DNA from 3 places in the Bradyrhizobium genosp. P genome. Region 1 is predicted to be linked to each of the others. Evidence: predicted binding sites of a transcription regulator. Region 1 holds the regulator's gene; each other region holds the start of a gene.

Region 1 (10,250 bases):
TTGCAATTGACTGACGATAGTCATCACGGAAGGCGCTCGTGATCCCGGGCGACAGGCCTGCTGCCTCGGCGGCATGCAGCATGTAAAACAGCCTCAGCTTGAACGCCCGATCCATGCCTCCAATGACGTAGTCACTCATGGGCAAGCCGGCGTGCTCTGCGGCCTTGACATCCTTCCAGGCAAAATCTTCGTCGACGGATATGCCAACGGTCCTCATGACCGTCACCGACTTGCCTTTTTTCCTGACGGTGACAGCTCGCTGAACGTCTTCTCTGACGGAGTCTTCCTTGGGCGCGCGCTGGTAAAGCGTCCACAAATAACGGTCGACACAGATATCGAGGACAAAACACTCATCGACGATTTCGGTTGAGTCCGGCGCCAGATTGACATCGCGGGGCGGCTCGCTCTCATCGCTGCTCGTGGCCCGCGGATTGGCCGGCGTTTCCGGCACCACGGCCTCCGCCGGGTCGGTCAAAGCAGCGGTTTTGACCGGTTCTGCCTCGGTCGTCGTCGGCGCCGGGGTAGCGGCCGGTGGCGCGACTGCGGCAACGGGGCCGCTGGCTGTGATGGCATCGGGAGTAGCCACCGGGATCGGCTTCACATCGTCGGCAGACTTGTCGTCGGCAAGCTTGTCGTCAGCAGGCTTGGCGTCAGCAGGCTTGTCGTCAGCAGGCTTGGCGTTAGCCGCCAGATACGGCGTGAGATTGCCGGTGGTCGGCGCCGCGCCAACGGGACTGTGGGTCGCGAATGAACCCGACATCGCCAGCAGCGCGGCCAAAGCCGGCACAGCGAGTTCCCGGCACAGGGCCGCCACAGCCACCCGCCTCGGGTGTATCATCCGCCGCCTCCAAGAGTGCATGGCCCAAGAGCGCGCCAAAGAGCGACCGCGCGAAGTTACTCGCTTGAGCCCCCCTGACGCAACATCCTGGGACGATCGGCGGCCGACGAGTTCCACTCGGAGTCGGCCAGTTGATACCTTTGCCTGAAGCGCGTTTTACGGCACGTCAGCAGCAAGCGCCCCCGGCCGAGCCCTCGCCTGCAAGCGCAACACCGCCTCAGCAAGCGGCACGTCGATCTGTGAGCCGTCGCGCTCGCGCAAACTCACCCGGCCGTCCCTCATTTCGCGCGGGCCTACGACAGCCATCACCGGCACCGCCATGTCATGCGCCGCCACGATGCGCCGCGAGAGCGTATCGGCGCCGTCATAGGCAACGGCCCTGATGCCGCCCTCCTCGAACGCCGCCAGCACGTCCGCGCCGTATCCGGCCTGCTCTTTCGAGATCGGCGCGACCGCAACCTGGTGCGGCGACAGCCAGAACGGAAGCACGCCGTTATGGCGCTCGAGCAGGATCGCGATCATGGGGCCGAGCGATCCGAAGATAGCGTGGTGAATCATCAGCGGCCTCGCGCGGCTGCCATCCGGCGCGATGTAGGACGCCTCGAGCCGCTGCGGCAGCACGCCGTCGAGCTGCACCGTGCCGCACTGCCAGGATCGTCCCAACCGGTCGCGCAGCGCGAATTCCAGCTTCAGGCCGTAGAACGCGCCCTCGCCGGGATTGATGCGAGGCACGAGGCCGCATTGCCGCGCGGCATCGCCGAGCTTCGCCTCCGACCAGTCCCAGGTCGCGTCGTCGCCGGCGCGCACCGCCGGCCGCGTGGCCAGCGGTACCTCGTAGTCGGGAAAACCGAGGTCCCGGTAGACCTCGCCCAGCAGGGCGATGAAGCGCGCGACTTCGCCCTCCACGTCCTGCTCGCGGCAGAACACGTGGGCGTCGTCCTGCTCGAAGGCGCGCGTCCGCATGATGCCGTGAAGCGAGCCGGAAGGCTCGTTGCGATGGCAGGCGCCGAACTCGGCATAGCGAATCGGAAGCTCCCGCCACGAGCGCAGCCCCTTGTTGAATATCTGCACGTGGCATGGGCACGACATCGGCTTCAGCGCCATCGCTTGTTCGTCGTCGTCGACCCGGAACATGTGCTCGCCGAACTTGTCCCAGTGGCCGCTGCGCTCCCAGAGCGCCTGCGGCAGCAATTGCGGCGTCCGGACCTCGGCATAGCCGGCTCGCCGCATCTTGCGCCGGACATAATCCTCCAGCACCCGGTAGATCGCGTAGCCGCGCGGATGCCAGAACACCATGCCCGGCGCATCCTCCTGAAGGTGCCAGAGCTTGAGTTGCACGCCGAGATTTCTGTGGTCGAGATCGTCCATGACTATGTTCCTTGTGAGGGGAATAAGCGCGGACGCGGACCATCAGAAACAAGAAAGGCCCCGTCCGTCGCCGGCCGGGCCTTTCTGGGTGAAGTACGCTTGTCTCTAGCGCGCGCAACCAGGAGGCGATCCGCCGTAAGCGGTCGCCGTGGTGGTCGATGCGAATGATCGAAGCTTGTTCATGCCGTGTATATGGCGGTAAAACGCCCAGGCGTCAACGCTAGGCGTCAACGTCCAGTTGATTTAACAGGCTGGGACAACAAGGTCCGCGCGGCAGAGAACCAGATGGCCAAAGTACACCAGACGATCAGAATCTCGTCATGCGCTTGCGGTCGCGTTCGGTGCCAGGCCGTTGGCGTGCCAATCCTGAGCGTGGTGTGCTACTGCGACGACTGTCAGGAAGGTGGTCAGCAGATCGAGCGGCTGCCAAATGCAGCGCGTGTCCTCGACGCTGACGGCGGGACACCTTATCTGAGCTACCGTGACGACCGGTTTGGTTGCGTCTCGGGTGCGGACCTGCTGGTGGGCTACAAAATCAAGGACAGCTCGCCTACCCAGCGGTTCGTCGCGTCGTGCTGCAACTCGGGCATGTTCCTGAAGTTCAGTCGCGGCCATTGGGTCTCGACGTATCGCGCCCGTTTTGAAGGCGACCTCCCGCCCATCGAGATGCGGACCCAGACAAAATTCCGGCCCGTCAACACAGAACTTCCGAATGATGCACCCAGCTATCGAACGTACCCGATGAAACTCATCGGAAAACTGCTCGCATCACGTCTTTCGATGCTTATCGCCCGATAAACATCGCATTCAGCCATTCTGCGCGACGCTGGGCCAGTGCACCCGCAAGACAGTCTTTCCGCCAGCCGCCGGAATCTCGGAACTAGCCCTTTCGACCACGCGGCCCCCTAGCCGTTCGTAGAAGCGAAGGCCCGCCACATTTGCTTCGAACACCCACAAATGCAGCCCGGAGCTGGAAGCTTTTGCCGAAAGTTCGCCGGCGGCGCCTCGAAAAAGCTTTTCACCTATCCCCAGACCGCGAACCTGAGGACGAACGTGGAGATTGTCCACAAGACTTCCCCAGACAGGATCGAAATCGCAATAGCCGCAGACAAACGCCTCTGCGTGGCCAGTCGGATCGCAGGCGACGTTGACCAGCTGGGTTGGAGGACTGTCGCGGAGCCGCTCCAACCAGACAGCGAGCCGATCCATTTCGATCTGGCCGTTCAGGAATTCCGGTGCCAGAATGTCTGCATAAGCGTCGCGCCAACTTGCGGCATGGATTTCAGCGATGGACGCGGCGTCCGCCTCGGTAGCGGGTCGAATAGCCAAGTGATGCCGTCTCATGTTCAAGCGCGCCGACAAAATCTTCCTCGAACCAAGCTTATCGAGCTTCTGGCTGCATCCGCAACGGGGTCAAAAGCGCCGGTTTGCCCCCTTGCCTGCACGAGCCTCCTGCGGCCACGCGCCGGCCAATTCATTCGTCCTATGCGTTGCTTTGCCCCAGGCGTGGCTCCGTCCCAGCCAGAAGCCGCTGAATGTTGGCTCGGTGGCGCACGATCACGTAGATTCCACCAGCAATCACCAGCAACTGATAGGGCAACGGTTGCTCCAGGACGCAGACGAGCGCGATCGCAGTCAGCGCCGCGATGATCGAACCAAGCGAGACCATCCGGAAAATAGCCAGCACAACGCAGAAAACCGCAGCGGCACCCAGACCCACCGGCCAGGACATCGCCAGCAACACGCCCAATCCCGTCGCCGCGGATTTGCCGCCCGTAAAATTCAGCCAGATCGAGCGGCTGTGCCCCAACAACACGGCAACTCCGACCAGGCAAACCGCCCATGGCACCCAGGTTTGCAGATCAAGCGCAGTCGGAGGCGTAACGGACGGCCATGTATAGACCCAGGGATAAATCCAGCGGGCCAAGACAATCGCCGCCGCCCCCTTCAACACATCGACTAGGAGCACCACCAACGCAGGCCATTTCCCCAGGGTCCGCAACACATTCGTTGCTCCCGTGGATTTGGAGCCATGCGCGCGGATATCAATGCCCTTGAGCAGCCTCCCCGCCAGATAGCCCGTGGGCATAGAACCCAGGAGATAAGCGATCGCCAGCCCAACCGCATTCGCTAACCAGAAAACCACGGGCGTCACCTCGAGCTCCAGTTTCGAGCAATTGTCATTTGGTTGTCTACGTCTTTGATCGTGTTTGAAACAGTCCCCTGGCTCAAGCGTAACGCTTTGGGCTCCGGAGGACGCCACGGTCCGTCCGGGTCAAAAAGCGCAGGTTTGGTTCCCTGCGCTCGTCCGGGTGTGACAAGTTAACCCGACGGGCAAATCACTCAAAATCTGTCAAGCCTACCCAACGAAAATATTCTGGTTTTCGGAAGAGCAATTCAATGCTATAGGTTTGTCCGTCTCACCCGATTGAGGGACGCTCGCGATCGTCACGAACGCGCGGTGAGATGCGGTGGACGCCGATGTCACGATGGACGGTTGTGGCAGATGGCGGACGGCGAAGTCGTGCAGGCCTGACGCCCTAGTGGCAGGTGTCTCATCAGCGAGGGACTGACGTCTCTTGCTGACGGCGGTGACAAGCAAGCCCAGTCTCACCGGGGAGAGCACGTATAAGCCGTAACCCATCGCGCAGGGAAAGCCGGGTTGTTCCGGTTACACCTGTGGTCCTACCCCGGTGCTTTTTGTTGCACCGGGCCCATGGGTGCAATCGGCACCCGGCTTTCCCTGCGCCCTCTACTAAATGAGAGGGCGGAACGAAGGGCAGACCTCGGGCAAATCGTGTCGCGAGAATGCGGGCTCACGTCCTTTTTTGCTGTTGGCAATTGAATCAGACCAACACCGTCATCCCCGCGCAAAGGCTCCGCCTTTGTCGCTGGAGGTACGAGCGGAGCGAGCCTCGAAGGATGCACGGCCGGAATGGTGGCCGTCGATCCTTCGAGACGCGGCTTACGCCGCTCCTCAGGACGACGGGACCAGGGGCGTTGGGCCAGATTGTCAACGACATCACACCGACATCGTGAAATCGAATCCATTGCCGGCTGCCCGCAATTTTCGTAAACCGTTCGCGCAATGACCTCCTCCCTCTCCCCCAATTCCGTCGACGTGCTGCTGTTCGATATCGGCCGCGTCGTGCTCGACATCAGCTTCGACAGGGTGATGGCGAACTGGGCGCAACACGCTGGCTGCGCGCCGGCCGACCTCACGACGCGTTTCGTCGTCGACGACAGTTTCAAGCATCATGAGATCGGCCGGATCGACGACGCGGCGTTTTTTGCGAACCTGCGCCAATCGCTCGGCATCAGCCTTACCGACGCGCAGTTCCTCGACGGCTGGAACGCAATCTTCACCGGCGAGATGCCGGGCATCGCGCCGCTGCTGGCGCGCGCGGCGCTGCGGATGCCGCTTTATGCTTTCTCTAATACCAACCCGGCCCATGTCGCGCATTTCTCGGTCGCTTACGCCGACCTGCTCGGCCATTTCCGCGCCGTGTTCCTGTCCTCGACCATCGGCTTCAGAAAACCCGACGCGGAAGCCTATGATCATGTGGTAAAAGCGATCGGCGTGCCGGCGTCGCGGATCCTTTTCTTCGACGACTCCGCCGCCAATATCGAAGGTGCGCGGGCGCGCGGCCTTCACGCCGTCCACGTGACATCGACGGATGACGTGGCAAGGGCGCTCGCCGCACTTGGGATTTAGGCATTTGGGATTTAGGCACTTTGGATTTAGGAGGTCCTGCCCGTGGCACTGATGCCGGTTGCCGATGCCCTCTCCGCCATTCTCGCCAGCGCAGAGCCGCTGCCCGAGGAGATGGTGGCGCTCGATACCGCCTATCACCGCACGCTGGCACGCGACGTCGCGGCGCGGCGCACCCAGCCGCCGCAGCCGATGTCGGCGATGGACGGTTACGCGGTGCGCGCAGCCGACGCAGCTGATCTCTCGGCCCGGCTGAAGGTGATCGGCGAGGTCGCGGCCGGCCGGCCGTTCGAGCGAACAGTCGGCGCCGGCGAAGCGGTGCGGATTTTTACCGGCGGCGTGATCCCCGATGGCGCTGACGCGATCATCATCCAGGAGGATACCAAGGCTGACGGCGACCACATCACCCTGACGGAGGCCGCCGCCAAAGGTCGGCATATCCGCGTCGCCGGGGTGGATTTCCACGAAGGCGACGTAATGCTGGCAGGCGGCAGCGTTCTGTCCGACCGCGCGCTGTCGCTCGCCGCCGCGATGAACTATCCGGAACTGGCCGTCCGCCGCCGTCCGAAGGTCGCGGTGCTGGCGACCGGCGATGAGCTTGTCATGCCGGGTTCCCGCCCCGGCCCGGGTCAGATCGTCTATTCCAACGGTTATGCGCTGCGGGCGCTGGCGCGCGCCGAAGGCGCCGAGACCGTCGATCTCGGCATCGCCGCCGACACCGTGGCGTCGACCACCTCAGGAATCCGCCGGGCGCGCGAGGCGGACGCCGACATACTCATCACCACCGGCGGCGCCTCGGTCGGCGACCACGATCTCGTCAAGCAGTCGCTGGAGGCCGAGGGCGTCGACATGGCGTTCTGGCGGATCGCGATGCGGCCCGGCAAGCCGATGATGCACGGGCGGTTGGGTTCGATGCGGGTGATGGGCCTGCCCGGCAATCCGGTGTCGTCTTATGTCTGCGCCTTCCTGTTTCTGGTGCCGCTGATTCGGGCTTTGAACGGACGCAAGGTGATTCATCATGTCCGCGAGAGCGCCGTGCTCGGCCGCGATCTTGCCGCCAACGACCAGCGCGAGGACTATCTGCGCGCGCGGCTCGAGGAGCGCGACGACGGCACGCTGATCGCGACGCCGGTCCTGCAGCAGGACAGTTCGCTGTTGGGAAATCTCGCTGCGGCACGGGCACTTCTGATCCGTCCGCCGTTCGCGCCGGCCGCCGTTACAGGCGCGCCGTGCGAGATCCTGACGATGCCGGAGTGACGCTGCGCGCGAACCGCGCATCGGGAACGGCTGTTACGTTCAGCTCCACGCTCAGCTCTACGTTCACCTGAAATTAAGTGGTTGCGGAACACATATCGAACATATAGTGTCCGTTCATGATTTGTTTCGAGTACTGGTGTCTATGAATGGGAGTCCATCTCGGAGTTTAGCGCTTCCGAGACCTGGCTTTCTTCTGATGTCTCGGAATCGAACGACGCTATCAACCGGGGGAATGCTCGAGATGCTCACGCGCAAACAGTACGAACTTCTGCGTTTCATCAACGAACGTCTGAAAGAGGCCGGCGTGCCGCCCTCGTTTGACGAGATGAAGGACGCGCTCGATCTGCGCTCGAAATCCGGTATCCATCGCCTCATCACCGCCCTCGAGGAGCGCGGCTTCATCCGCCGCCTGCCCAACCGCGCCCGCGCCATCGAGGTGATCAAGCTTCCCGAGCTCTCCGGCGGCGGCAATGGCCGGCGCGGCTTCACGCCCAGCGTCATCGAAGGCACGCTCGGCAAGCGCTCGAGCGCACCGATTGGCGCCGAGGATGACGGCAACCGCCCGGTCGCCGTCCCCGTGATGGGCCGGATTGCGGCCGGTACGCCGATCGAGGCGCTGCAAACCCGCAGCCACACCATCAGTGTGCCGCCCGACATGCTCGGCTCCGGGGAACACTACGCGCTGGAAGTGCGCGGCGACTCCATGGTCGATGCCGGCATCCTCGACGGCGACATGGCGCTGATCCAGCGCAACGACACCGCCGACACCGGCGACATCGTGGTGGCGCTGATCGACGAAGAGGAAGCCACCCTCAAGCGCTTCCGCCGGCGTGGCGCCTCGATCGCGCTCGAGCCGGCCAACACTGCCTATGAAGTGCGCATCCTGCCGCCGAACCGGGTGCGGATCCAGGGCAAGCTGATCGGGCTCTATCGCAAATACTGACGGCGTCGAGGAACGAGCGACACATCGGCAAGTTGCTTGGCGGATAGCGCAGCGCGTTGCTTCTCTGGACGCGCTCCGATACCTCCCGCGCGCTGTAGCGCGTTTGTGATCGGAGCTCCTGGGCGGCCAGTCGTACAATCGCCCAGAAACGGGAAAAGACTGTTTCGCTATCGTCCACTCTGGTAGAGGCCTGCGCCTCAAGGGGAGGCACGGGTCGCTATCTCGAAATGAGGAGCCATCCGATGTGTGACTATAGTCTGCACGCTGTGGCATCGCGTCCCGCCGTTGTCGGAGAGACGCTGATCACCACGACCTTCCGCGGCACGTCGACCCGCGGCTTTGCCTCGGAGCATGATCCGGCCGTCGCGGTCTGCATGCGTCCGGGCACCGAGCTCGCCTTCGCTGAAAACGTCCGCTACGATAGCCGCTGGATCTGGACCAAGACGATCGGCTACCGCGTCGGCGTGTTCAACGAGGTCGAGCCCGACGTTCCCGATCGCCATCATGACGCGGTCGAATTCCCCGACGGCAATCGCATATTGGTGACGCAGCTCTGCGAAGGGCAGCGCGTGACCGTGCTGCAGCTGCCGGCGGTTCAGCCGACCGTCGAACAGAAGCCCAAGGTCTTGGAGCGGCGGCCCTCTGCATTTGCGTCGCTATTTTTGGGTTGAGACCATCAGCGCCGCAGGATGAACCGCCTCGCGGCGGGTGACCAAAGCAATTTCGAGCGACCCCGGACTTAGGGTTCCGGGGCGCAATTGGGGATTTGCGTCCAACAGCGCCTTGGCGCATCATCTCGCGCTGAGAAGGACACGCGCGGTGGTCGACAAGGTCACTTGGCAAAAGGCTGGACGCGTCACGGAGCCGGGCCGGTACATGTTCCGGTTCGGCTGGCTCACGGTCACCGCCGACGACCTCAAGGTCTGGCAGCAATTTCCCGAAGCCGCCTTCACCCTGGTCAAGTTGCCCGACGCCGGCCCCGACTCCGACGAGTACCATCTCGGCGCCTTCGAAATTCCGGCGACGCCCTCGCCCGACCACCCCTAATCGTCGCCCTGAACATCCGCCTCCGCCGGGGTCGCATCGACCGCAGGCCGCGTCGCGCCGGGCAGCCGCAACATCGTTTCGCTCTCGGTATCGCCGGAAACCGCCGGCGACCACGGCCGGTCGATGCCACCAGGCTTGACCGCGTCGATGGCAAAGCCGTCACTGACACGGCGCAGCATCAGCGCACCGTGGCGCCGCAGCCGCTCGGAATCGATCACGGACGCCGCGCAGTCCTGTGGCGTCGACCGAGCGGTCACGATCAGCATGGCGCGCTCGCAATCATCCACCAGCGCCTCGGGCCGCGTCGCCAGCGCGACGAAGCCGCCACCGGCGCCCGTCGCGGTCACACAGCCGCTGTCGTCGCAGGAGACGCCGTCTGCCAGCGAGAGATCGGCGGCGGTGCGCGCATCGGCATCCGCAGCGAGCCATTCCTTGACGAGGAAGGCGTCCTTGGCGCTCCGCATCAGATGCAGCCGCCCGTCGCCGCCTCGCACCGCGACGTTGCGGCCGTCAGCGGAGATGAGGACATCTGGCTGCGGCACCCTTACCGCCCAGATTGTCGCGACCAGAAGCAGGGCCGCGCCCGACCAGCGCAGCGGGGTACGCAGCAGCCCGAGCAGGACGAGCCCCACGCTCGCCAGGATCATGGGCCCGGTGCCGAACGCCGCCATGCGGCCGACCGCACCCGGCAGCGCGGCGACCCACTGCGTCACCACGATCATCCAGTCGATGCCGAGGCCCATGAGCCACCAGAACACGCCGTCAAAGCCGAACGGCATGGCCAGGAGCCCAAGCAAGCCCGCCGGCATCACGACCGCCGACACCACCGGCATCGCCGCCAGATTGGCGAGCAGCCCGTAAGGCGTGACGCGATGGAAATGGAAGGCGGAATAGGGCGTGGTCGCGAGCCCCGCCACCAGCGAGGCCATGACCAGCATCGTGATCTCGCGACCGCCCCACATGGCGATGCGCGCGGTCGCCGAATGATCCGGCGACGCCATCAGCTTCGGCATCCCGATCTGGATCAGCGCGACCAGCCCGAGCGTCGCCGCGAACGACATCTGGAAGCCCTGACGCCGGCTCTG
Region 2 (10,250 bases), 2.5 Mb from region 1:
ACAGCCGCTGCCGCCGCAGCGGGATCAGGTCGCCGGCCGCGACGACGACGGCAAGCCCCGACATCAACAGCACCACGCCGGCGCCGCCGAACACGCGGTCGAGATTGAACAGGCCTGCGACGAAGCTGCCCGCAATGGCCGGCGCAAACGCGAAGAAATAGACGAATTGGCGCGCCAGCGGCCCGACCGGCGGGCGATAGATGATCGGCGCATCCTCGGCCGCGCGGCTGAACCCGCGCGAATTTGTTATCACCAGCAGCACGATGGCGGCCATCGCGACGATCAGCCCGCCGAGCACGACGCCCCAGCGCACCGCGCGGGCGCCGAGAACAGCGATCGCGGGCCACGGCGGCAATGTCAGCACATCGGCGCGGATCAGCCAGATCAGATAGGGCAGCGCCAGCACGAGGATCACGAGCAGCGCGTAGAGCGGATCGACGGCCCTCAACATGCGCCGCCCGCGCGGCGTTGCGACCGCAAAGCCCGCGACGAGGGCGATCATGCCGATCGCCGCGGGCGTCGTCAGTAACAGCAGGCCGCAGTCGATCGACCAGGCGAACCAGGCGCTGCGCCGGTTCTGGCCGATCAGCTGCCAGGAGTGCAGCAGCAGCAGCGCCCATAGCGGCCGCGCCAGGATCAGCGGCCCGAACTCGACGCTCGGCGAGGAGAACACCACGACTGTCATCGACAGCAGCACCGCGAGCACGGCCTGCGGGCCGCCGACGATGGCGCGCGCCAGCCGGTAGAAGGCGATGAAGGTCAGAGCAGCGCAGACCTGCGCCAGCAGATAGACGCCGAACACATGATTGCCGGCGGCGCGGAAGGCGATATCGGCGAGCCAGAACGACAGCGGCGGCCCCATGTCGGTGCCGACCTGATATTCGCGGCCGAACGCCAGCACGGTGGCGACGTCGCCGGGCGGACTGCCGTAGAAGATCAGCGGCAGCAACAACCAGATCGCCGCCTGCGCCAGCACCACGATCCAGACCACCAGCCGTGGCCGGGCGCGGATCAGTTCGACAACCAGGGAGGTAAACCGCATGAAACGCCTGAAATGCCCCAGCCACCGCGTCAGCGGCGCAATCTGATCCGGGGGATTTGATAACGGGCGGCGGCGGCGGAGGCAACGGGCGTTGGAAATGTTCAAAGATCGAAACGAGTTGTCCGACCAAATTCCGCTGTCATGCCCCGCTTTAGGCGGGGCACCCAGTACGCCGCGGCCTCTCGATTGATGACTGCTGTCTCTGGAATACTGGGTCGCCCGGTCCCAGTGCGCAATTGCGCACAAGGCCGGGCGATGACAGTGTCGGGTGCGTCGGCTGCCCTCTACGCGGCCGCGGAAGCCACGGCTTCGCTTTCGGCGTCCACCGTGAACAGGTCCGCTTCAGCTGGCGTCGGGAAATGCTTCGCGCGCGCCGCAACGACGGGCGCGAAGAAGCTGCGGTGGTGGGCGGTGGGGCCGAGCCGGTCGAGCGCCTCGAGATGCTCGGGGACGGCGTAGCCCTTGTGCTGCTCGAAGCCGTAGCCCGGGCAATCCAGCGCCAGCGCGCACATCAGGCGATCGCGCGTCACCTTGGCGATGATCGAGGCCGCCGCGATCGACAGCACCAGGCCGTCGCCGCCGATCACGGCCTCGCAGTCGCAAGGCGTCGCGAGCTTGTCGCGGCCGTCGACAAAGACGTGCTTCGGCAGTTCCGGCAGCGCATGGACGGCGCGCGCCAGCGCCCACAGCGAGGCGCGCAGGATATTGTCACGGTCGATCCGCGCGCGTGAGGCCACCGCGACCGAGAAGGCCGCCGTTGCGCAAATCTCCTCGAACAGTTCCTCGCGGCGCTCTGCGGTCAGCCGCTTAGAATCGTCGATGCCTTTGGGGATTCGATTTGGGTCCAGCACCACGGCGGCGGCGACCACGGGACCCGCCAGCGGGCCGCGCCCGGCCTCGTCGCAGCCCGCGATCGGCCAGAGGCCGCGCTTGATCAGCGCGCGCTCGCGCCGAAAGCTCGGCCGCGTCACCGCGACCACGCGCTTCTCCGGCTTGGCGGGCTCGACCGGCTTCTTCCTGGATTTGTCCCGAATCATGCGGGGGATGGTGATCAAGCATGGCCCGCGGCGCAACCGGGAACCGCCCTCCCTTCCCCGCTATTCAGTTATGTTAATCAGGCAGCGACACCCGCCTGTCATCGCCGACCTCGAAGCCCGGTGCGCGCACGACTTCCCAGGCATGGCCGTCGGGATCGGCGAAATAACCGCAATAGCCGCCATAGCTCGTCGGCTGCGCGGGATTCAGCAGCCTGGCGCCCTTCGAGAGTGCGAACGCCATGACGGTATCGACCTCGGCGTCGTCGCGGCAGTTCCAGGCGAGCGCAACGCCACGGAAGGCGACCGGACGCGGCTGATCAGGCAGTGCCGCGTCGGCCGCAAGCAGATGCCACGGAAACAGCCCGAGCACGGTGCCGCCGGTATCGAAGAAGGCGACCTCCTCGCCGGTCGCATGCATCTTCCTGGTGAAACCGAGCGACTCATAGAAGGCAATGCTGGCGCGCATGTCGCTGACGCCGAGCGTGAGGACGGTGAAGCGCGGGGTTGGGGCAGTGTTACTCATTTTTATTACCTATCTCCGTCATTGCGAGGAGCGATAGCGACGAAGCAATCCATCGATCCCGGTGCGGCGACATGGATTGCTTCGCTTCGCTCGCAATGACGCTGTTGGTTGATTCTTGCTAGAACAAGCTCAACTGCTGCCCGTTGCGGTTCGGCTTCGCAAAATGGTCCGTGGTCAGCTTGGTCCGGCGCTTGTTGAGGCCGAGCTTTTCGCAGGCGATCTCGAAGCGGCGGCCGATCATCCAGGCCATCGGGCCGGTGCCTTTCATCCGCGTGCCCCATTGCGAGTCGTAGTCGCGGCCGCCGCGCATGTCGCGGATCAGCGTGAAGACGTGGCGATAGCGGTCGGGATAGTTCGCCATCAGCCATTCGCGGAACAGGTCGCGGACCTCGAGCGGCAGGCGAAGCAGCACATAGCTTGCCTCCTTGGCGCCGGCATGGGCGGCGGCGTCGAGGATGCGCTCGATCTCGGAGTCGTTCAAAGCCGGAATCACGGGCGCCACCATCACGGTGGCCGGAATGCCGGCGTCCGCGAGCCGCTTGATCGCCTCCAGGCGCTTCGGCGGGCTCGACGCGCGCGGCTCCATGGTGCGGGCAAGTTGCGGGTCGAGCGTCGTCACCGAGAGTGCGACCTTGACCAGATTGCGCTTGGCCATCCGCGCCAGGATATCGATGTCGCGGGTCACCAGCGCCGACTTGGTTACGATGCCGACCGGATGGCCGGCGCGCTCCAGCACCTCGAGGATGCCGCGCATAATCTTCCGCTCGCGCTCGATCGGCTGGTAGGGATCGGTGTTGGTGCCGATCGCGATCATCCGCGCTTCATAGCCGGGCGCCGCGAGCTCCTTCTCGAGCAGTTCCGGCGCGTCGGGCTTGGCCAGCAATTTGGTTTCGAAGTCCAGCCCGGGCGACAGGCCGAGATAGGCGTGGGTCGGCCGCGCGAAGCAATAGACGCAGCCATGCTCGCAGCCGCGATAGGGATTGATCGAGCGGTCGAAACCGATGTCAGGGGATTCGTTCCGGGCGATCACCTTGCGCGAGGTGTCGATCGTGACCGTGGTCTTGAACGGCGGCAGATCGTCTAGACTTTGCCAGCCGTCGTCGAAAGCGACCCTTGCTTCGGCCTCGTAGCGGCCGCTGCCGTTGGACTGCGCACCGCGGCCCCGCCGCCGTTCGCTTTCGATCGCCACTGCAAGCTCGGGAAACGGGGCGGGCAAAGGGGCGGGCAAAGGGGAAGGTGCACCCGCCGGGTTATCGGAGGGCGCCGTTACCGGCGGGTGCTTGAGGGCATGAGAGGATGCTCGGCTCATGCTGCGAAGCTAACACAGCCAAAGAACAAATCAAGAACGAACGCGCACGAAATCCACAAAAGTGTGCTGCAAAAATCTGCAGCTGAGAAGGCTGCTTTGAATATGACAAGGTGATAACACAGCTCGGTTTTCCAACCGTTTGAGCCAATGAAGCCTCAATCATGCTGAGCGTGATCATCCCGACCGACGGAATCGAACGCACCGCGGTCGCGACGCTGGCGGCGCTGGTGCCGGGCGCGGCCGCGGGACTGATCCGCGAGGTGCTGCTGGTCGATCGCACCGATACCGACGTGATGGAGCGCGTCGCGGATGTGGCGGGCTGCGGCTTCCTGCGCTTCGAGGGCACGCGCGCCGCAGCGCTCGCCGCCGGCGCCAGGCAGGCCCGCTCGCCCTGGCTGATGTTCCTGCATCCGGGCGCGGTGCTCGACCCGGGCTGGATCGAGGAGACGACCCAGTTCATCCAGATGGTGGCGTCGAGCGGCAAGGACCGCGCCGGCATCTTCCGCTACGCCCGCTCGCCCTACGCCGATTCCGGCCTGCGCGACGGCTTCAAGTTCGTCGCCCGGATGATCGCAGGCCCGTCGGCCGAACAGGGCCTCCTGATCGCGCGCGGCCATTACGAGCGGCTGGGCGGCTACCGGCCCGACGCGCCACGCTCCGAGGCCCGCCTGCTACGCCGGCTCGGCCGCTCCTCCCGCACCATGCTGCGCAGCCGGATCGTCATTGCATAAACGATACTTGCCAAAGTCAAATAATTATTTGACAGTGGCAAGTATTGGAGATGCAGCATGACCGATCCTGAGGACCAGGTCGCCGCGGTACGCGGCTTCAACCGTTTCTACACCCGCAAGCTCGGCGTGCTGGACCAGCATTTGCTGCAGAGCGCGTTTTCGCTGAGCGAGGCGCGGGTGCTGTACGAACTCGCCCACCGCGAGGACGCGGCGGCCCGCGATATCGGGATCGAGCTCGGCCTCGACGCCGGCTATCTCAGCCGCATCGTCCAGAAATTCGACGACGACGGGCTGATCGCCCGCAAGCCGCTGCCGTCCGACCGGCGGCAGATCCGGCTCAACCTCACCGCCAAGGGGCGGCAGACCTTTGCGAAGCTCGACCGCGAGTCGCACGACGAGGTCGCGGCGATGCTTGATAGCCTCGACCGAGATCGCCGCGCGGCCGTCGTCCATGCCATGAGCACGATTGAGCAGGCGTTGGAGCCGCCCGCGGAGAAGCCGGCCGGCTTCCTGTTGCGCAGCCATCGCGTCGGCGACATCGGCTGGGTGATCTCGCGGCAGGGACGCGCCTATGCGGAGGAATATGGCTGGGACATCAGCTACGAGGCATTGGTCGCCGAGATCTGCGCGCAATTCATCAAGTCGTTCGATCCCGCTCGCGAGCATTTCTGGATCGCCGAGGTCGAGGGCGAGCCGGTCGGCTCGATCTTCCTCGTCAACGGGGGCGACGGCGTTGCAAAGCTGCGCCTCCTAATGGTCGAGGAGAAGGCGCGCGGGCTCGGCGTCGGACGAGCGCTGGTCGAGCAATGCGTTCGCACGGCGCGCGACAACGGCTACAAGCGGATGACGCTGTGGACCCAGAGCATCCTGGTCGCCGCGCGCGGCATCTACGCCCGCGCCGGTTTCCGCCAGGTCAAGGAAGAGCGGCATCACAGCTTTGGCGTCGACCTGGTCGGCGAGACCTGGGAGCTGGAGCTGTGAGGCCGCAGCGCCGCGACGGAGCGCGGCGCGTGACTGCGGAACTCATCACATTCTATGCGCAGCGCGCTCATGCGCTTCGTGCCGAGGCCTACCGCAGTACGATGCGGACCCTGTGGTCGTTGCTCGTGAAGACGATCCGCCGACGGTAATGACAGCCGTCATTCCGGGGTGCGCGCAAGCGCGAACCCGGAATCCAGAGGTTACGGTGCGAGATTCCCCGATGTGCAATTGCACATCTGAGGTTCATCGCTGCGCGATGCCCCGGAATGACGGTGGCTACGCGCTCGCGCCTTGCGCCTTCGGCCGGCGCAGATGCTCGTCCAGCCGCGGCATGATCTCGACGAAATTGCAGGGCCGCGTGCGGTAGTCGAGCTGCGCGGCGAGAATGCTGTCCCAGCCATCGCGGCAGGCGCCGGGTGAGCCCGGCAGGCAAAAAATGAAGGTCGCGCCGGCAACACCGGCCGTGGCGCGGCTCTGGATCGTCGAAGCGCCAATCTTGGCGTGACTCAGCATGTGGAAGGCAATCGAGAAGCCATCCATCCGCTTCTCGAACAGTGGCTCGATCGCCTCCGGCGTGACGTCGCGGCCGGTGAAGCCGGTGCCACCGGTGGTGATGACGGCGTCGACCCCCGGATCCGCGATCCAGCGCCTGATGACTGTGCGGATTGCCTCGACATCGTCGGTGACAATCTCGCGCGCCGCCAACTTGTGACCGGCCGCCGTGAGACGGTCCGCGAGCGTGGTGCCCGACTTGTCATCCGCCAGCGTGCGGGTGTCGGAAATCGTCAGCACCGCGATGTTGAGCGGGACGAATGTTTTGGTTTCGTCGATGGAGGACATGGCTTGCTCTCTCGCTCCCTCTCCCGCTTGCGGGGGAGGGTTGGGGTGGGGGCGCCGCCGCGAGTCGGATGGTTCGTATGGAGAAAGCCCCCACCCGCCTCGCATCTGAAGATGCGAGGCGACCTCCCCCGCAAGCGGGAGAGGTGAACCGAACTCACGGCTACGTCCCGCGATTACCGGCGTAACTACCCGCCCGCAAACGTGTTGCAGGCCTGCACGGTGCCCTGCTGGTAGCCGGTCATGAACCATTGCTTGCGCTGCGCGGCGGAGCCGTGGGTGAAGGAGTCGGGCACCACCCTGCCGGTCGCCTGCCGCTGCAGCGTGTCGTCGCCGATCGCATTTGCCGTGGTGAGCGCCGCGTCGATATCGCCGGCCTCGAGGAAGCCCGGCCGCTTCTTCTCCTCGCGGTTGGTCCAGACGCCGGAGAGGCAATCGGCCTGAAGTTCGACCTTGACCTGCAGCGCATTGGATTCCGCCTTGCTGCCGGCCTGCTGCTGCAGCCGCGTCACGCGCGGGAGGATGCCGAGCAGGTTCTGGACGTGATGGCCGGCCTCATGCGCGATGATATAGGCCGCGGTGAACTTGCAGGCATTGCCCGAGCAACCATGGAAACGCGTCTCGACCTCGCGGAAGAAACCGGTGTCGAGGAAGATGGTCTTGTCCGGCGGACAGTAGAACGGCCCCATCGCCGACTCCGCCCTGCCGCAGCGGCCGCCATTGGTGACGTTGCGGAACAGCACGACCTTCGGACCGGTGTAGCTCTGGCCCGAGGCCTGGAAGATCTCGCTCCAGCGGTCGTCGATCTCGCCGAGGATGCCCGCGATCATGCTGCCCATCTCGTCGGTCGGCGCGCCGCGCTTGACCTGTCCGCCCGACGCCTGCCGGTCGGTCTGGGTGGTCGACGACTGGCCACCGCCATTGAGGATTTCGGCACCGCCGATCAAGACGCGTGGGTCGATGCCGAAGGCATAGCCGATCAGGCCGAGCACGATGATGGTGCCGATGCCGAGCCCGCCACCGCCGCCCATCGGAAGACCGAAGCCGCCGCCACCGCCGCCTCCCCCGCTATCGTCGCGACGGTCTTCGACGTCGTCGCTGCGGCGGAAGTCATCATAACGCATGGCGTTTCCCTTCATTCCCGTCGGGGACTTTAATTCCGGTCGAGGACCTTGATTCCCGTCGATGACCTTACGCGACAGACAGGTAAAATTTCCAATCTGTTAATCAATAACCCGCCCGGCAAAAATTGCCTAGTGCGTGATTGCGCGATCCGCTCGGTGCGATCGCCCTTGATGAACGGAAGTTGACGGTCGAATCGCGCCGAATTCATGATTTTCGATTGCGCCACGCGAGCACATCGATGCTGCAGCACGACACGAACGACGATCGCAAGCCGCGTTTGAGAGATGCTGCAATCTTTTGCGCAAAGATTCCCAATTAAGTCGATTTTTACTTTGGCCGGTCAATGTGACGCCAGTCGGTTGTTTAGTCCCGCGTCGCCGACAGCGTCGCCTGAGTCAGAGTTCTTGAGTCATGGTTGTGTCGCGTCGCGGGGCGTCTGCAAGGGCGCCCCGCACTAAATTTGAGAATGACCCGTCGAGCCGCATCGTCATTGGCGATTGCGTCGCCGAGATGTCGAAGCTTCCGGCAGGCTCGGTCGATCTGGTGTTCGCAGATCCTCCCTACAATCTGCAGCTCAAGGGCGATCTCAAGCGTCCCGACGAGTCGCATGTCGATGCCGTCAACGACGACTGGGACAAGTTCTCGTCGTTCGCCGCCTATGATGATTTCACCCGCGCCTGGCTGCTCGCCTGCCGCCGCGTGATGAAGCCGTCGGCGACGCTGTGGGTGATCGGCTCCTATCACAATATCTTCCGCGTCGGCGCGATCATGCAGGACCTCGGCTTCTGGCTCCTGAACGACATCGTGTGGCGCAAGTCCAATCCGATGCCGAACTTCCGCGGCCGCCGCTTCACCAACGCGCACGAGACCATGATCTGGGCCGCACGCGACGAGAAGGCCAAGGGTTACACCTTCAACTATGAAGCGCTGAAGGCGGCCAATGAGGACGTGCAGGCACGCTCCGACTGGCTGATCCCGCTGTGCACCGGCGAAGAGCGCCTCAAGGGCGATGACGGCAAGAAGGTGCATCCGACCCAAAAGCCCGAGCAGCTTCTGGCGCGCGTGCTGCTGTCGTCATCGAAGCCCGGCGATCTCGTGATCGATCCCTTCAACGGCACCGGCACCACGGGTGCGGTCGCCAAGCGGCTCGGCCGCGACTATATCGGCTTCGAACGCGACCGGACCTATGCCGCCGCGGCCGAAGCGCGTATCGCCGCGATCGAGCCGCTGCCGCAAGAAACCCTTGCGCCGTTCATGACCGCGCGCGAGGCGCCTCGCGTCGCCTTCTCCGAACTGATCGAACGCGGCATGATCATGCCCGGCGCGAAACTGGTCGACGCCAAGAAGCGCCATGGCGCGCTGGTCCGCGCCGACGGCGCCATCATGCTCGGCGACAAGGTCGGCTCGATCCACCGCATCGGCGCGGTCGCGCAGGGCTCCGGCGCCTGCAACGGCTGGACCTTCTGGCACGTCGAGACCAAGAACGGCTTGAGGCTGATCGACGAGCTGCGCGCCGAGATCCGCTCCGGCATGGCGGCGGGTTGAACTTTTCCGTAGGATGGGTGGAGCGAAGCGATACCCATCGCCTTCGTGCCGCCAATTGATGGGTATCGCTTCGCTCCACCCATCCTACGACTATTTGATCAGTATCGCCTTGATGCTCCACTGATCGGAGCCTAAGCTTGCGGCCATCGGTGACTGTTTCGATTGGCCACCCCGATGCGAAGACAATCCGAGACTTACCTGCTGGTGCCGCTGCTGCCGATCTTCCTGCTCGGCATGTTTCCGATGCTGCTGATCGGCCTGTTGGGATTTTTCGGCCTGGTCATTTTTGGCATCCTCCTGATCTCGGTTGGACTGACCCTCGGCCTCGAGGCGCACAGCGAGTTCAACGAAGAGATCATCGTCCACGGCTATGCGCGGCGGTCCGAACGCGCAACGCAGGCGTCCCACCTGCATGCCGCGACCCGCTCGGCGGCCGTGCTGGAGGTCGCGGGCCTCGTGCTGGTCGGCGCCGGCGTGGCGGGCCTGCTCCATTTCGGCTGACCAGCGCGCCGCGCGCACCTGTTTCACAAACTCATCGCTTGCGCGCTGCAGCGAAATTTGCGCATGAAGAACCGCCCGCGGCCTCGCCACGCCGCCCTCGATGTCGACGGTCACAAAACCAAGGGAGTTCTTTGATGCTCAAGTTCTATTTCAACGGCGCGCCGAACCCGAACAAGGTTGCATTGTTCCTGGAGGAGTCCGGCCTGCCGTTCGAGGCGATCCCGGTCGATACCCGAAAAGGCGAGCAGTTCGCACCCGAGTTCCTCAAGGTCAACCCGAACGGCAAGGTGCCGGCGATCGACGACGACGGCGTCTTCGTGTTCGACTCCAATGCCATCCTGCTCTACCTCGCCGAGGAAAACGGCATGTTCCTGCCGCCCAACACGCCGGCCACCCGCGCCGAGACGCTGTCCTGGCTGATGTTCATCGCGACCGGCCTCGGCCCCTATTCCGGCCAGGCGGTGCACTTCAAGCACGCTGCGCCGAAGGACCTCGAATACGCCCACAACCGCTACCAGTACGAGGCCCACCGCCACTACAAGATCCTCGACGACCACCTGGCGAAGTCGCGCTACATGGTGGGCGACGGCTACACGATCGTCGACATGGCGTTCTGGGG
Region 3 (10,250 bases), 4.2 Mb from region 1:
ATGTCGCGGCGGAACGTGACCGGGTCCTTGCCGGCCTTGCGCGCGAGTTCGTCCATGAAGCATTCCATGGCGAACACGTTGTTGTTGGGACCGACGCCGCGCCAGAAGCCGGTCGGCACCGCCGGCGGCTCGGCCCTGTTGTATTCGATGTGGATGTTGGGGATGTCGTAGGGAATGTCCACGGCGCCGTCGACGGCGTCGATGTCGACGCCCTTCTGGAACGCCGGTGGCAGCCAGCGCGCGATGATGGCCGCGCCCGTGATGCGATATTTCCAGCCGACGATCTTGCCGCCGGACAGCGTGGCGGCGATTGTGTCGCGATAGACCGGCCGATAAACGTCGTGCTGCATGTCCTCCTCGCGGGTCCACACCACCTTGACCGGTCCGTCGACCTGCTTGGCAATGCGAACCGCCGCGACCACCATGTCGGGCTCGAGCCTGCGGCCGAAACCGCCGCCGATCAGATGCTGGTTCACGGTCACCTTCTCGGCCGGCAGCCCAGCTGCCTTCGCTGCCTCCGACTGCACCCGCGCCATGATTTGCGTGCCGGTCCAGATCTCGCAGGAGTCGCCCTTGAAATGAACGGTGCAGTTCAACGGCTCCATGGTCGCATGCGCGAGAAACGGCAACTCAAAGGCGGCTTCGAGTTTGTCACCGGTCGCAAGCCCCCTGGCGATATCACCGTCGGATTTCGCGACCGCGCCGTCCTTTTCGCTGGCGGCGCGCAGATCTTCCCAGATGTCCTTGGAATTGAGACGCGCATTGGCGCCCTCATTCCAGGTCACGTCGAGTGCTTCGAGGCCCTTTTTTGCCGCCCACATGTGGTCGCCGACCACTGCCACCAGGTCGTCGAGAACGATGACCTGCCGAACGCCCGGAAGTTTTTTCGCCGCGGTGTCGTCGACCTTGCCGATCTTGCCGCCGAACACCGGAGACGACGCCAAGGTCGCGAATTTCATGCCCGGAACCATGGCGTCGATGCCATAGATCGTCGTGCCGTTGACCTTGTCCGGGGTGTCGAAGCGCTTCACGGGCTTGCCGATCAGCACGAAATCCTTCGGGTCCTTGACCGCGACATTCTTCGGCGGTGTTTGCCCATTGGCGTCCCGCGCCAGCGCGCCGTAGCCGAGCCTGCGCCCGCTCTGCGAATGGATCACCTCGCCATACGACGCGACGCATGTCCCGGGTTCGACCTGCCATTGCTTCGCGGCGACCTGAATCAGTATGGCGCGGGCCGTTGCGCCGGCTTCGCGAAGCGGCTTCCAGAACGCGCGCACCGATGTCGAGCCGCCTGTCGCCTGGATCCCGAAAATCGGATTCGCGTACAGTTTTTCGTTGGGCGGCGCGTGCTCCAGGACGATGTTCGAGAAATCCGCGTCGAGCTCTTCGGCCAGGATCATCGCGATTGAGGTATAGATTCCCTGGCCCATCTCGACTTGCGGCATCACAAGCGTGGTCAGGCCGGCGGGATCGATGCGAATGAAGGCGTTGGGCGCGAATTCGCCGTCGGTCGCCTCCGGCGGCTGTGTTGGCTCGTTGGCGGCCCGGACCGGAAGGTAGAAGGCGAGCAGGAAGCCGCTTGCAAGACCGCCGGCGAGCAGCGCGCGGCGGGAAACGGCGTCGGACTGTTTTTCAGCTGATGTCATGACGCCGCTCCTATGACTGGCGCCCGGAGGCGGCCTGCTTGATGGCGGCCCGGATCCGGACATAGGTGCCGCAGCGGCAGATGTTTCCCGCCATGGCGGCGTCGATATCGGAATCATCGGGACTTGGTGTCGATGCGAGCAGCGCCGCAGCCGACATGATCTGGCCCGACTGACAATAGCCGCACTGGATCACCTCGAGATCGAGCCAGGCCTTTTGCACCTTGGCACCGGCAGCCGATGCGCCGATTCCCTCGATCGTGGTGACGGCCTTGTCGTGCAGCGCGCCGACGGGAAGCACGCAGGATCGCACCGGCTTGCCGTCAATGTGCACCGTACACGCGCCGCATTGCGCGATGCCGCAACCGAACTTGGTTCCGGTCATGCCGAGAATGTCGCGCAAGACCCAGAGCAGCGGCATTTCGGCGGGGGCATCGAAGGATTTCGCTTCGCCGTTGATGGTCAACGTTATTGCCATAAGCACCCCCAGGATCGATGGCCGCGGGCAGCGGACACGTTGCCCGCAACACTACCGCGCTGCGATAAGTTGGGAAGCGAAGAGTTCGTCCGCAAGCCCAATTTGCATGATGCCTGATTTGCATGAAGGCTGCTCGATCGAGGCTGCTATCGTTCACGCGATCGTGCGGCATATCAGCTTCAGTTTTAGGCTAATTGAGATGACGGTCGTCATTCAGTGCTCGATTGGCAATTGCCAAGAGCGGGCGCTCGAATTTGTTTGTCCTCAGCTTTGCCGGAAGCCCATCCGGAACGCGCCCCAGTGACGGCCGCGGACGACGATGGGCGATGACAGGTCCTTCATCAGGACAAAGTTGCCGCCACCCATGTCGCGCCGGTAGGTCTGCAGCAGAAACGGTTTTGTATTGGCCGCGACCTTCTTCACCGCGCGGTCGTTGAACAGGCGGCGGTTGCGGCAATTGGCGTTGTTCCAGACCGGGTCCGGCCCCTGCGGCAGGCGATAATTCGGATTGTGGGTCGGCAGATAGCCGCCTTTGGCCCAGGCGACGCAGAACACGATGCGCGGATCGCTTTGCTGGATCGGGTCCTGGATCGCGGGCAGCACGCGATCGGTGAAGGCGGTGTAATCGGTCAGATACTGCTTCGGATCGGTGCCCGCGATCTCGCGATATTTTTCGTCCATCAGCTGCGTGAGGGTGATCTCGCCGCGCCCGATCGCGTCCTCGAACAGCCCGGACATCTGCTTCGCGGTCTCGATCACGACGCGGATCAGCGGCGCGTCGGAAGTCTGCACGCCGCTGTCGGCGATCATCACGATCAGGCTCTCGGAGAGTTCGAGCAGCCTCGCCACCCGTCCGTCGGCCTGCTTCAGTTCCTTCGATGACAGGTCGACGCCGCCGGCGAGATGGCCGAGTTCCGAGATCACGCGGTCGCATTGTTCGAGATTGGTGGTGGCGGCCTTGGCGACGGCATCGATCTCGTGTCCGACCGAGGTAAAGCCGCTCTGCACGCGTGCGATGATGCTCTGGATCTGCGCGGCGCCGTCGCCGGCGTCCTTGGCCCGCACCGTGGCATCGCTGCTCTCGCCGATCAGGCTGGTGACCTGGCCGTCGAGGCCGCGAACCGTATCTCCGATCGACTGGGTCGCCTGCCGGGTCGCCTCGGCGAGATTCTTCACTTCACTTGCGACGACCGCAAAACCGCGTCCGGCGGCGCCGGCCCGCGCCGCCTCGATGGTGGCGTTCAACGCCAGGAGATTGGTCTGCCGCGCGATCGCCTCGATCGATCCGGAGACTTTTGCGACGCTGGCGAGCGCGGTGCCGACTGACGCCAGGCGATGCTCGATGCGGCCGACCGCCTCGATCAGCTCGGCAATGTGCCGGACCGCGGTCTCGACCACGGCGCGCGACTGGGTGATCTCGCCGACCGCGGCCGTGGTTGCCGACAAGACGGCCTGCGAGGCGCCGGCGATGTTGTGGTTGGCCGAAACCATCTGCTCGGCGGTCTTCTGCAGATCGCCGAAGCGCTCCGACTGGCCCAGGACGCGGGCAGCGACGTCCTGGACGTTGCCGGCGACATCGGCGAGTTCGACGCCGAGTCCACCGATCCTGTTGGCGAGTTGATCGACCAGCCGCTCGCTGGTCGAGGTCACCTGCTGTTCGGCTTGCGCAACCGACATCGCTGCATGCGCTCCGTGCGCGGTTTCGATCAAAGCTTGTAGGCGGTCCGGAAACCACCCCAATGCCGTCCCTGCACGCGGATCGGCACGTCGATCTCGCGCATCATCACGGTGTTGCCGTTGCCCATGTCGCGCGCATAGCTCTGGATCAGATAGGCGCGCTGGTTATGGCCGGCGGCAAGGCCTGCGGCGTCATTGAAGATGCGGCGGTTGCGGCTGTTGGCGGTGTTGTAGGCGACGTCGCCCGGCCGCTGCGGATGCGAGTAGATCTTGTTGTGGACCGGCAGATAGCCGTTCTGGTCAGCCGCGGCGCAGAACGCCAGGCGCTTCTCCTTGGCGAGGAACGCCTCCAGGAACGGCGGCAACGCGCGGTCCGCCCAGTCGAGCATCCTGGTGCGGTACTGCACCGGATTGGTTCCGGCGATCTCGACATAATTGGTGTCGAACATATCCTCGATCGCGACCGCGCCGCTCGCGACGCCATTCTCGAAGATCCGGGTCAGCGCGGCGCCGGCTTCCATCGCGCGGGCGACGAATTCGGTGTTCTCCTCGTGGATCGCCCACATCTTGTCTTCGATCGCTTCGCGCAGCGCGGCACTCGGCGCCTCGAACCGCGCCTGGGCGCCGGCCTTGGTGCGTTCACCGATCCTGATCCGGCAGGCGCCGATATCCTGCAGCGTCGCGGTGAGGCTCTCGTGAGCCGGCAACTTGTCGGCGTCCTGACCGGCGATCACGATGCCGTCCATCGCGATCTCGTAGACGGGTGCGGTGATCGTGCGCGTTGCGGTCTTGATCTCGATTTTGAGGCTGCAGGGCAGGCGCTCGTTCTTGCGATGATCGCCGCGCTCGTTCTGGCGCAACAGCACCGCGCAGCGTGACTTGAGCTTCTGGGCGAAGGCGGTCACCGCCTTGCCGGCCTTGGCGACATCGTCGCCATGAACAGCCGCTTCCCTGGTCGCGCTGTCGATCTCGCCGGCGCTGTCGCCGACCGAGACGATGAAGTCCGAGGCGGACGCTGCGTTCTGGCCCATCTCGCCGGTGATCTGGTTCTGCTCGGCGACCGCGCCGTTGACGTTTTCGAACACCGGGCGGATCGCCTCGATCGCCTGCGAGATGCGGTGGACGGCGTCCGCGGACCCGGTGGCGTCCTTCTGCAGGGCATCGATCTTCTTCGTGATCTCCTCGGTCGCGCTCTGGGTCTGCACCGCCAGCGCCTTGACCTCGGTGGCGACCACCGCAAAGCCCTTGCCCGCGGCGCCGGCGCGCGCCGCCTCGATCGTCGAGTTGAGCGCCAGCAGCGTGGTCTGCCGCGCGATCTGCGCAATCAAATTGACGACGTTGCCGATCGCGGCGGAGGATTCGCGCAAGCGGTCGACATTGGCGGTGGCCTCGCGGGCCGCGGCGGCGGCGTCATCGGCCAGTCTGCTGGCGCTGCGAACCTGCTGGCCGATGCCCTCAGCGGAATGGGTGAACCTGCCGGCGGCATTCGAAAACGTCGTCGCGGTGCTCTGCGCAGCGCTTGAGCGGCCGGTCAGGGCGTCGGTGCGCGCGCGGATGGTGGCCAGGGTTGCAGCGGTCGCCTCGGCGCCGTCGGCCACGGAACTGGCGGCGCGCTCGAGCTTGCGGATCATGCCGCCGAGCTCAAGTTCGAGCAGTTCCAGGATTTCCCTGGCCGAATCGCTCTCGGCCGAGGTCGGGGTCTCGGGTGCGACCGCTAGCGCGGGAACCCTTGATTCTATGGCAGGCGCGACCGGCTCCGGTCCTCGCCTTCGAAACAAACCGAACGCCATGGTGACTCTTCGGAGTTGATCTTGGGAATTGAGATGAGACGCGTGATCCTCTCACCCGGTCATGAAGTCAGGGTTAACAGGTGCCTCATATTCCGGCATACGGACCTGTTCCTGTACCGGAAGGCCTCGCTGATCTTTGATTTTGGCCCGCGACGGGCTTATAACGCCGCGTTTTCCACCCCGTTTGACTGACACCTACCAAGAGACTCCGCATGGCCGGCCATTCCCAATTCAAGAACATCATGCACCGCAAGGGCCGGCAGGATGCCCAGAAGTCGAAGCTTTTCGGCAAGTTGGCCCGCGAAATCACCGTAGCGGCCAAGCTCGGCACCCCCGACCCCGCGATGAATGCGCGCCTGCGCGCAGCCGTGGTCGCCGCCCGCGTCGAGAACATGCCCAAGGACAATATCGAGCGGGCAATCAAGAAGGCCGCCGGCAGCGATGGCGAGAATTATGATGAGATCCGCTATGAGGGCTACGGCCCCGGCGGCGTCGCCGTGATCGTCGAGGCACTGACCGATAACCGCAACCGTGCGGCCTCCGACATCCGCTCCTTCTTCACCAAGTCCGGCGGCAATCTCGGCGAAACCGGCTCGGTCGCCTTCATGTTCGACCGCACCGGCGTCATCGAATATGATTCCAGCGTCGCCTCCGACGACGCCATGCTGGATGCCGCGATCGAGGCCGGCGCCGACGACGTCGCCTCCAGCGAAAGTGGCCACGAGGTCTATGCGTCCCAGGAGACCTTTCGTGAGGTTGCCAAGGCCTTGGAGGCGAAGTTCGGCGAAGCGCGCAAGGCGGCGCTGATCTGGAAGCCGCAGAATATCCTCTCAGTCGACGACGAGACCGGCGAAAAGCTGTTGAAGCTGATGGACCTGCTCAACGACCACGACGACGTGCAGAACGTATTCGCCAATTTCGAAGTGTCCGACGCACTGATGGCGAAGTTGGGCGGCTGATCCGCTTGCTCCGCTGTCATCGCCCGGCTCGACCGGGCGACCCAGTAATTCCAGAGGCAGATGGGCTTGAGCCGATAAGCCGTGGCGTACTGGATCCCCGCTTTCGCGGGAATGACGACCGGGGCAGGGGACGACGTTCTGTTTCTGTTTCGCTCGTAGCAGGCAGGCGGTATCACTACCCCATGACATCCCAGCCGATTCGCTCCCCCGTCCGCATCATCGGTATCGATCCGGGCCTCCGCCGCACCGGCTGGGGCGTGATCGAGACCGAGGGCAATCGTCTCGTCTATATCGGATGCGGCTCGGTCGAGCCGCCGGACGACCTGCCGCTGGCGAGCCGCCTGCTCGCGATCCATGAGGGGCTTGCCGCCGTGCTCGGCGACTTCAAGCCGGCGGAAGCTGCGGTGGAAGCGACCTTCGTCAACAAGGACGGTGTCGCCACGCTGAAGCTCGGCCAGGCCCGCGGCGTCGCCATGCTGGCGCCCGCGATGTTCGGCATCTCGGTCGCCGAATATGCGCCGAACCAAGTCAAGAAGACCGTGGTCGGTGCGGGACATGCCGAGAAGGCCCAGATCCAGGTGATGCTGAAGATCCTGCTGCCGAAAGCCGAGCCGCGATCTGCCGACGCCGCCGATGCGCTCGCGATCGCAATCACCCACGCCCATCATCGCCAGAGCACCGCGCTGCGTCTGAGGGTGGCGAGCTTATGAGTGACGCTTGCGAGTTCATGCGAGGTGAGGTGAGCACGCTCGGACGTGAGGAGCGCACGCTGGTCAGGCTCCCTCCCCCCTTGCGGGGTCCGAGGCGAGCGAAGCTCGCTCTCGAGGTTGGGGAGAGGGGTAAGCCCCGGGCTCCGACCAAAGAGATGTTGCAAGCTAGTGCAATCCATCCTGCGCGAGCTGCTCTCGTGTCACATCACGCAGCCGAGCAAGCGGCACCCTTCTCCCTAACCTCGAGAGCGAGCTTCGCTCGCCTCGGACCCCGCAAGGGGGGAGGGAACCCATCGGCCGGTGCCTCATGATCGGCAAGCTCAAGGGCCTGGTCGATTCCTATGGTGAGGATTACGTCATCCTCGATGTCGGCGGCGTCGGCTATCAGGTGCATTGCGCGGGCCGTACGCTGCAGGCATTGCCGTCGCCGGGCGAGGCGGCGGTGCTATCAATCGAGACCTATGTCCGCGAGGACCAGATCAAGCTATTCGGCTTCCGCTCGGATCACGAGCGCGAATGGTTTCGCCTGCTGCAGACCGTGCAGGGCGTCGGCGCCAAGGTCGCGCTCGCGGTGCTCAGCACGTTGCCGCCGACCGATCTCGCCAACGCAATCGCGCTGCGTGACAAGGCAGCTGTCGCGCGCACCCCGGGGGTCGGTCCGAAGGTGGCCGAACGTATCGTGACCGAATTGAAGGACAAGGCGCCGGGTTTTGCCAATGTCGATCCGGCCGTGGTGCATCTGTCCGGGGCGCTCGACAACAACCGCGCGCCGCGCCCCGTGACGGACGCGATCTCCGCGCTGGTCAATCTCGGCTACGGTCAACCGCAGGCGGCGGCCGCGATTGCTGCCGCCTCGCGCAGCGCCGGCGAGAAGGCGGAAACCGCGCAACTGATCCGGCTGGGGTTGAAGGAATTGTCGAAGTGAGTGCCCCGAAATTATGCGCCACTCGGACCGAGCGCCCCGCTGCGCTCCCTCCCCCCTTGCGGGGGAGGGCCGGGGAGAGGGGTAGCCGCGGGCGCTGGCGTTTGTGGCTTACCCCTCTCCCGGCGCTGCGCGCCGACCTCCCCCGCAAGGGGGGAGGTGGCGATCATGTTATGTTGCGTCCATGAACACCCCCTCTCGCATCGTCACCCCCGAACGCCGTACCGATGATGTCGGCGACACCGCGCTGCGCCCGCAGTCGCTGTCGGAGTTCGTCGGCCAGGCGCAGGCGCGCAAGAATCTCTCGATCTTCATCGAAGCCGCAAAGAAGCGCGGCGAGGCGCTGGATCACGTGCTGTTCGTCGGTCCCCCCGGCCTCGGCAAGACCACGCTGGCGCAGATCGTGGCGCGCGAGCTCGGCGTCGGCTTTCGTGCCACCTCCGGGCCCGTGATCGCCAAGGCGGGCGACCTCGCGGCGCTGCTCACCAATCTCGAAGAACGCGATGTGCTGTTCATCGACGAGATCCATCGCTTGAGCCCGGCGGTCGAGGAAGTGCTCTATCCCGCGATGGAGGACTTTCAGCTCGACCTGATCATCGGCGAGGGCCCGGCGGCACGCTCGGTCAAGATCGAGCTGGCGAAATTTACCCTGGTCGGCGCCACGACGCGCGCGGGGCTTCTCACCAACCCGCTGCGCGACCGCTTCGGCATCCCGATCCGGCTGAATTTCTACACCATCGAGGAACTGGAGAAGATCGTCACCCGCGGCGCCCGCGTGCTCACAATCGGCATGACACCCGATGGCGCCAACGAGATCGCGCGCCGCGCCCGCGGCACGCCGCGCATCGCCGGGCGCCTGCTGCGCCGGGTCAGAGATTTTGCCTCCGCGGCGGATGCCGATTCGATCGATCGCGGCATCGCCGATCGCGCGCTCTCCGCGCTCGAGGTCGACAGCGCCGGGCTCGATGCGATGGATCGCCGCTACCTCACCACCATCGCGATGAACTATGGCGGCGGCCCGGTCGGCGTCGAGACGATGGCGGCGGCGCTGTCGGAGCCGCGTGACGCGATCGAGGACATCATCGAGCCCTATCTGATCCAGTGCGGCTACCTGCAGCGCACCCCGCGCGGACGGCTGTTGACCTCGCACGCCTTCCGCCATCTCGGTCTCGCCGAGCCGAACCGCGATCCGGCGCAGTTCGGCCTGTTCGGCGGCGATGGCGACGACGACTAAAACGTGCCGCTCTCGAAGACGTGAGCGAAGACGTGAGAATGCGTGTTGATGCGGCGCACGGCGCCGTCAGCCGGTAACCATTGCGACACCCTGCAGGCCTTCTGCACAAACGCGGCCCAATTCCGCTTCAATCCCGGGGCTAGCTCGATCGGGCATCACCGATCGGGTTTCCATGATTTCGCGTCGCAATTTTCTCCGTTCCGTTGGCGGATTGACCGCCGCCAGTGCGTCGACCGCAGCCTATGGCGTCAGCGAGCCGGTCGTCCGGCTGGCGCTCACGAAGTACGATTTGTCGCCGCGGCAATGGCCGGCGGATTTTCCGCTGAAGATCGCGGCGCTCGCCGACATTCATGCCTGCGATCCCTGGATGTCGCTCGATCGCATCTCGGAGATCGTCGAGCGCACCAATGCGCTGAGTGCCGATATCATCGTTCTGCTCGGCGACTATGTCGCGGGGCTCCGCCACGTCACGCGCTTCATTCCGGCCTCCGAATGGGCCGCGGTGCTTAAGGACCTGAAGGCGCCGCTCGGCGTGCATGCGATCCTCGGCAATCATGACTATTGGGAAGACAAGGCCGTGCAGCGTCTGGGGCAGGGCACGCCGCTGGCCCGCCGTGCGCTGGAGCGGGTCGGCATCCCCGTTTACGAGAACGATGCGGTGCGGCTGACCAAGGACGGCCGTCCGTTCTGGCTCGCCGGCCTCGGCGATCAACTCGCCTATCTGCCGGCGTGGCGGGTTCGGCAGGTTGCCCATGTCGGCGTCGACGATCTCGGCGCGACATTGGCCAAGGTCACCGACGACGCGCCGGTGATCCTGCTCGCGCACGAACCGGACAT

Evidence for each region. The regulator LexA, encoded in region 1, represses DNA repair genes until DNA is damaged. The targets are predictions, from matches to a motif close to TGTTCNNNNTGTGTTCNG.
Region 2: ACP2YO_RS11120 (PA0069 family radical SAM protein) is a predicted target of LexA. The motif match lies at 3,933-3,950, and genes of this name have one in related genera.
Region 3: ruvC (crossover junction endodeoxyribonuclease RuvC) is a predicted target of LexA. The motif match lies at 6,682-6,699, and genes of this name have one in related genera.

Annotation. Positions count from the first base shown of each region.
Region 1 is NZ_CP188195.1:4,812,455-4,822,704, reverse strand. Features, by position in the region: gene ACP2YO_RS23335 (hypothetical protein) at 1-787, opposite strand, end outside; gene thrS (threonine--tRNA ligase) at 995-2,206, opposite strand; gene ACP2YO_RS23325 (hypothetical protein) at 2,564-3,004, shown strand; gene ACP2YO_RS23320 (N-acetyltransferase family protein) at 3,014-3,535, opposite strand; gene plsY (glycerol-3-phosphate 1-O-acyltransferase PlsY) at 3,690-4,352, opposite strand; gene ACP2YO_RS23310 (HAD family hydrolase) at 5,295-5,921, shown strand; gene glp (gephyrin-like molybdotransferase Glp) at 5,964-7,175, shown strand; gene lexA (transcriptional repressor LexA) at 7,417-8,118, shown strand; gene ACP2YO_RS23295 (hypothetical protein) at 8,361-8,789, shown strand; gene ACP2YO_RS23290 (hypothetical protein) at 8,938-9,165, shown strand; partial or broken gene ACP2YO_RS23285 (ComEC/Rec2 family competence protein) at 9,162-10,232, opposite strand.
Region 2 is NZ_CP188195.1:2,262,659-2,272,908, reverse strand. Features, by position in the region: gene ACP2YO_RS11135 (glycosyltransferase family 39 protein) at 1-1,042, opposite strand, end outside; gene ACP2YO_RS11130 (ribonuclease HII) at 1,327-2,079, opposite strand; gene ACP2YO_RS11125 (VOC family protein) at 2,153-2,602, opposite strand; gene ACP2YO_RS11120 (PA0069 family radical SAM protein) at 2,721-3,911, opposite strand; gene ACP2YO_RS11115 (glycosyl transferase) at 4,073-4,642, shown strand; gene ACP2YO_RS11110 (bifunctional helix-turn-helix transcriptional regulator/GNAT family N-acetyltransferase) at 4,700-5,623, shown strand; gene moaB (molybdenum cofactor biosynthesis protein B) at 5,900-6,463, opposite strand; gene ypfJ (KPN_02809 family neutral zinc metallopeptidase) at 6,649-7,584, opposite strand; gene ACP2YO_RS11095 (site-specific DNA-methyltransferase) at 7,997-9,130, shown strand; gene ACP2YO_RS11090 (hypothetical protein) at 9,305-9,631, shown strand; gene ACP2YO_RS11085 (glutathione S-transferase family protein) at 9,766-10,250, shown strand, end outside.
Region 3 is NZ_CP188195.1:9,061,144-9,071,393, reverse strand. Features, by position in the region: gene ACP2YO_RS43535 (molybdopterin cofactor-binding domain-containing protein) at 1-1,646, opposite strand, end outside; gene ACP2YO_RS43530 ((2Fe-2S)-binding protein) at 1,657-2,121, opposite strand; gene ACP2YO_RS43525 (methyl-accepting chemotaxis protein) at 2,386-3,798, opposite strand; gene ACP2YO_RS43520 (methyl-accepting chemotaxis protein) at 3,828-5,588, opposite strand; gene ACP2YO_RS43515 (YebC/PmpR family DNA-binding transcriptional regulator) at 5,801-6,547, shown strand; gene ruvC (crossover junction endodeoxyribonuclease RuvC) at 6,730-7,257, shown strand; gene ruvA (Holliday junction branch migration protein RuvA) at 7,565-8,182, shown strand; gene ruvB (Holliday junction branch migration DNA helicase RuvB) at 8,364-9,413, shown strand; gene ACP2YO_RS43495 (metallophosphoesterase) at 9,586-10,250, shown strand, end outside.